Regions from separate parts of the Priestia sp. FW507-14D1A genome, predicted to be linked through region 2. Evidence: riboswitches for the same ligand, from Rfam matches in the RefSeq annotation. Region 2 holds a riboswitch; the other holds the start of a gene.
The links. Region 2 has a riboswitch for S-adenosylmethionine ahead of AC3WJG_RS03835 (hypothetical protein). Riboswitches for the same ligand answer to the same signal wherever they lie in the genome.
Positions count from the first base shown of each region.

Region 1: linked by a shared signal. The riboswitch ahead of AC3WJG_RS18755 (Na+/H+ antiporter NhaC family protein) and the one ahead of AC3WJG_RS03835 (hypothetical protein) in region 2 are both predicted to bind S-adenosylmethionine.

Region 1 covers NZ_JBYSWQ010000005.1:226,239-229,363, forward strand. Annotated here, with positions in the region: gene AC3WJG_RS18745 (ABC transporter ATP-binding protein) at 1-422, shown strand, start outside; gene AC3WJG_RS18750 (ABC transporter permease) at 415-1,182, shown strand; SAM riboswitch class I at 1,284-1,390, shown strand; gene AC3WJG_RS18755 (Na+/H+ antiporter NhaC family protein) at 1,476-2,786, shown strand; gene AC3WJG_RS18760 (hypothetical protein) at 2,826-2,954, opposite strand; gene AC3WJG_RS18765 (LacI family DNA-binding transcriptional regulator) at 3,079-3,125, shown strand, end outside.
Region 2 covers NZ_JBYSWQ010000001.1:648,596-651,720, reverse strand. Annotated here, with positions in the region: gene AC3WJG_RS03850 (YozF family protein) at 82-522, shown strand; gene AC3WJG_RS03845 (GNAT family N-acetyltransferase) at 603-1,049, shown strand; gene AC3WJG_RS03840 (hypothetical protein) at 1,062-1,358, opposite strand; SAM riboswitch class I at 1,480-1,581, shown strand; gene AC3WJG_RS03835 (hypothetical protein) at 1,651-1,989, shown strand; gene AC3WJG_RS03830 (DUF1540 domain-containing protein) at 2,090-2,248, shown strand; gene alaP (alanine permease AlaP) at 2,565-3,125, shown strand, end outside.

The DNA of each region.
Region 1 (3,125 bases), on a different contig from region 2:
TAGACCCAGCGGGAATGAGAGAGTTTCGTACATATTTACAAACACTTTGCAGGGAAGAAGGAATTTCAATCTTAATCGCGAGCCACTTATTAAAAGAAGTAGAAGCATTATGTGATCGCGTTGGCATCATTCAAGACGGTGAGTTAAAAGCCGTTCAAGATCTATCTCCAAATCGTCAAGATCAAGGAATGTACGTAGAATTTGAAGTGTCTGATGCGCAAAAAGCAGCGGATCTTTTATCACAACAATTTGAAGTAACGGTGAGATCACATAGTATCGACGTGGCGATTGTAAAAGAGCAAATTCCAGCTGTGAATAAAAAATTAGTGGACAGCGATATTTTAGTCTACCAAATTACCCCTGTGTATGAGACGCTTGAAGATTCGTTTATGTCCGTTACGGAAGGAGAGCACCATGCTTAAGCTAATTCAAAATGAACACATGAAATGGTTTCACAAAAGAAGTACAAAAATCACGTTTATTACAATCGGCATTTTAACTCTTTGTATGGCTCTTTTAATGAAGAAAGTAGCAAACAGTGCAGGAACAGAAGACAATATTTTGAACTTCCTGTCATTTAGTTCAGGTATGCTGATTCTCGTTCAATTTTTCGCGCTTGCTGTTGGAGGGTCAATGGTTGCAAAAGAGTTTGAAGCAGGTACCATTAAACTTCTTTTAATTCGCCCTGCTAGACGTTCAACGATTTTAGCATCCAAGTACCTAACTCTCGTTTTAATTAGCTTATATTATTTACTGAGCTATTTGCTTTTTTCATTTGTATGGGGAGCATTGTTCTTTGGCTTTACCAGTCTAGAAGGAGATGCACAGCTGCTTAAAAACATTACGCTTACGTATGACAGTGCGTATATGGAAACGTTTATGATGATGACGTTCGCATTCATGCTGTCGTCTTTATTTAGAAACAGCGCGCTTGCTTCCAGTCTAGCTATTGTCGTAAGTATCGGCGCGAAAGCTGTAACAGGACTGGTATCAGAGCTAGGTTTATGGTGGGGGAAATTTTTATTATTTGCCAACACGAACTTTGTGCAGTATATGGACGGAATGAAGCCGCTGTTTGACGGCATGACGATTCCATTTTCCATTTTCATCTTAGTTGCCCATTTTGTCTTCTTTATGGGCGTAGCTTGGGCAGCGTTTTTAAAACGAGACGTAGCTAATTGATGTGAGAATTTTCGCACTATATATTTTTCTAAAATAGCATTTGACAATTAAATAAAAAGAGATTACAGTAGTGAAAGACTATTTTTAAAACAACTATAAACTTCTTATCAAGAGAGACGGAGGGACTGGCCCTATGATGTCTCGGCAACTGGCTGTACGCAGTGCGGTGCCAAATCCAGCAGACGATGTTTCGTTTGGAAGATGAGAAGGGTAATCTTATGATACAAATAAGAGACCTCTTCTTATCAATAAGAAGAGGTCTTTTTTTATTACGTAAACAAGAGGTGTTAAGAATGGAACAACAAAAAGGAAACGGCTGGGCGCTGTTACCGCTGGGCGTCTTTTTAGTCCTGTTTGTCGGATCAGGAATTATAACGGGAGATTTTTATAAGCTTCCTGTATTAGTAGCCATTATTATTGCAGCCATTGTGGCCCTGGCTATGAATCGTAAAGATTCACTTAATGTAAAAGTGGAGCGTTTTGCTAAAGGAGCAGGGCATCCTGATATCATTATTATGGTGCTTATTTTTATTTTAGCAGGTGCTTTTTCTGAAGTTGCTAAAGGTATGGGAGCTGTTGATTCAACGGTAAACTTAGCTCTCTCTGTGCTTCCGCAAAGCTTAGTGGTAGTCGGAATCTTTGTTATTGGCGCATTCATTTCAATTTCGATGGGAACGTCAATGGGAACAATCGCTGCGCTAGGACCTATTGCTGTAGGAATCAGTGAGCAAGCGCATGTATCCATTACATTAGCAATTGCTGCCGTTGTTGGTGGTGCAATGTTTGGAGATAATTTATCCGTAATCTCTGATACGACCATTGCAGCAGTTCGTACGCAAAAAACAAATATGTCAGATAAATTAAAAGTAAACTTTTTTATTGTCCTTCCTGCAGCGATTGTTACGGTAATTTTATTGCTTGTAATGACGCTAGGCAATACGTCATCAGTAGAAATTAAAGATTTTAGCTGGTTTAAAATCTTGCCTTATGTCGGCGTACTGGTTGCTGCCATATTTGGTGCAAACGTATTAAGTATTTTAACCGGAGGAATTGTGCTAGCCGGCGTGATTGGATTAGCTGACGGAAGCTACACGCTTTCTTCCCTTGCTAAAACTGTGACAGAAGGTATTGGCGGAATGTCAGAGTTAATTATTTTATCTCTGCTAATCGGCGGAATGGTTGAGCTTATTCGCTATAACGGCGGTATTCAGTTCTTATTGAATTTATTAACACGACGCATTCAAACAAAAAAAGGCGGCGAATTCAGCATCGCTGGACTAGTAAGTTTAACTAATTTAGCGACGGCTAATAACACGATTTCAATTATTACAGCAGGTCCGTTAGCAAAAGAAATCTCTGATAAATATTCAATTGATAATCGTAAATCAGCCAGTCTGCTTGACTTGTTTTCATGCAGCGTTCAAGGGCTTATCCCTTACGGCGCACAAATGCTTCTCGCAGCAGGATTTGCTAAAGTTTCACCGATTGAGATTATTCCATTTACATTCTACCCAATGTTAACAGCGGTTTGCGGGGTCATTGCAATTGTAATTGGATTTCCTCGTTTAAATAAAAATTCAAAGTCATCTAAAGAAGCTGCGTAATATCAAACCCTTAAAAAGAATGTTCTTTTTAAGGGTTTTTTACTGTTTAAAAAAATCAGTCGGCTTTTCATCATCTAACTCCTTCCAAAGCGTCTCGTTCTGTTTAAGTGCATAAGCCGCTCCTCCAATTTCAATCCCGCATAATAAAATGAATAATAAAATACCCATGAAATGACCTCCTTACGTAAATGAATAAAAACACGATGGTAACGGGTTTAGCTTCTTGCTGTTTCACTTTATAATGAGAATAAAGTATGAAACGCGTTTCAGCGCAAGAGAAAAAGGTGAAAACATGACAAATATCCGAGATATCGCAAAAAAAGCTGGTGTATCTGTTTC
Region 2 (3,125 bases):
GCTTTTTTGTTAAAGCGTTTATCATAATTTTTAAGTGAACAGGAAATGCTACTACTAAAATTTCTAAGGAGATCAGAATCTATGAAAAGACTATTTTATACAGTCAGCACTTTTTGTTTTGTTTGGCTTGCTTTTGCAGCCATTCATGTCAGCGCTCTTTCGATTGAGAAGCTTCCAATGAAGAAATCATCTGAACAATGGTCGGTTGAACTCACAAAAGCGAGCATGGCGGGAGATAATCAGCTAAAGTGGAAAAATAACGTCTATCATACATATGGATTAACCGTTGAAAACATTGGAAAAGACGTAGAGCGCGTGCAGGTCCAAGCTTTTCGGCACGAAGGAAAAAATAAGGCGAAATACAGCTTGTTTTCTCCTATTGAACGGTCTAACTTAAGCAAAAGCGGTCAGCGTTTTCGCTATGCGAATTTTGCTGTTCCTGGAAAAGCGGCAGGTTTAGATATTATGATTAACTGGACGGACGAACAAGGTAGTCATCAAGAACATTTTGAATTTAAATAAAAGTCTTCGCTTAGGCGAAGACTTTTTTTGCAGGAATTTATCCTCGTATGTGGAAAACGAACACGAAAGGAGAGATCGTAATGATTGCAAAAGCTACTGAAGAAGAAATACAAGAAATTCGGAAAAAATCTGCTGATGCGCTGTTTGAAGGAACAATGAAGCAGTTTCATCCGTCAGCAGAACGCGTAAATGAACTAGTTGGTAGTGCCCTTGAAAAAGGCTGTTATTATTTAGTTTCGAGACAAGAAAATAAACTCGCAGGCTGGGTTCTTATCGGCCCATCTGCCGACTTCTTTTCAAAAGAAGAAATGGGCTTTATCTACGAATTATATGTTGTACCGGAATACCGCGGGCAAGGTCTAGCCAAGCCGTTAATGCAAAAAGCAATTGATGAATTGTCTATCAAAGGATACCCTGAAATCAGACTCAGCGTTCATGCTGGGAATTTTGCACAGCATGTGTATCGTGAACTTGGCTTTGTAGATAAACAAATATCAATGAGCTTCCAAGTGGCAAAACGTCCGTAACGTTGATGAATGTCAGCGAGTCCATAAAACATAAGATGTTATACATGCGATGAGGTTCGGTAATGAAAGTAAAAGTAAATAAGTAGCCCAAACGGAACCTTTATCTAGTACTTCAACGGCTCCTCCACCTGTATTGTCTGAGGAGGGGGGATCTTCAAGCGCGTTCATAATCAAAGCCGCCGCTGCTAAAATAATCCCTCCAATACTTCCGGTTGTTTTGACAATTGCAATATGGAAAGTAGATGAAAAAGCAATAGTAAGAAGCAGCAGCAGGCTTCCCAAAAAAGCAGATAACAGATATCGTTTCATGTGCTCACCATCCTTTATGAAAGCATACCATATTTTACTTCTTTTTTCTTTTTATTGAAAAGCTATTGACGTAACCTACAAAACATATTAGAATAGTCAGAAATAATTTAAAAACGAAATATTCTTATCTAGAGAGGTGGAGGGACTGGCCCTTTGAAGCCTCAGCAACCACAATTATTGAATGGTGCTAATTCCAGCATAGCCTAGCTCTGACAGATAAGGAGAGGAATCTTTTTCTATGATGAAACCCTCTTCTTAGGAAGAAAAATTTCGTGTAGAAAAGGTGATGACATTGAACAATAGACAAACAGCGTTAAGCACTGATGATTATTTAGATTTATACTTATTAGCCAAAGAAATAAAAGACGAAACGTGGCAGCAGGAAATTTTAGCTGCGCTAAAAACGCAGCAAAATCGTTCATTTGAAGACAAACAATCCGCCCTCGTTCAAGAGATATGGGAAGATTTTAAACAGTTAAATGAAGATATTTCTTTTACGTATCGCTTGATTCAAGAAGAGCCAACTAACGAACAATTTCAGGCTAAATTAAGCCGCTTGAGAGAACGGCGGATCACGCTGAGCCGTGAGTTATATTTAGCTAAAAAACAGTATGTTGAACACACGCAATAAAAAGATCCGCTTGAGAAACAAGCGGTTTTTTTGCGTGTGAATGTTAGAAGCGCTATATTTCGGGTAGTAAATAGATAAGACAAGCAAAGGAGGGATAACAGTGGCCCAAGGTGTATTATGTGAAGTGAATGAGTGCATGTATTGGAAATCGGGAAACAAATGCAGTGCAGAGTCCATTTACGTTGTGAGTCCTGAAAGTAGTCACCATGTTTCTGATATGGAAGAACCTGGCTGTAAAACTTTTGAACCCGCGAGATAAATGCTAGTTTTTATAAAAAAGCATAAAATGAACGATGCGCTGACGGAGTTGAGTCGGCGTTTTTCTATTTTTTGAAAATACTATTACTTAAGTGCAATAATAAATACATAGTAAAAAAGCAGTGCCTATGTCTAATTGTGCGTTTAAACAAAATGATAAGATAATTTTTTTGTTTTTCGACAAAAGAAAAGTGAGAGAAAGGTGATAGAATACAAATATACAGCCTAGCTGTCTTTTAGCACAAACTTATATGAAAGCGCTAACAAAAAGGCTGTGTTCATCTCGTTTTGACAGATTGGAAAAAGGGGAGACGTTTATGCAGGGGAAAACTCAGGGGAAAGAATTGAAACGCGGGTTAGAAGAAAGGCATGTGACGCTGATGTCCTTAGGAGCAGCCATAGGGGTAGGGCTGTTTCTTGGATCTGCATCTGCTATTAAATTAGCAGGGCCAGGAATATTATTAGCGTACGGATTTAGCGGAATGATTATGTTTTTTATTATGAGAGCACTTGGAGAAATGGCGATTCAAAAACCTGTTGCAGGTTCATTCAGCAAGTACGCACGCGACTATTTAGGGCCGCTTGCTGGTTATTTAACAGGTTGGAACTACTGGTTTTTATGGGTTGTAACATGTATGGCTGAAATTACAGCCGTTGGTATTTATATGGGATATTGGTATCCGGATGTACCAAACTGGATTTGGGCGTTATCGGCGCTTGTCATCATGACAACGGTTAACTTCTTAGCTGTTAAGGCATATGGTGAACTGGAATTTTGGTTTGCACTTATTAAAATTTTAGCGATTGTGTTAATGATTGCCGTTGGATTATTAATGATTGTGTTTGGAATCGGCAACGGCGGCGTTGCGACTGGTATT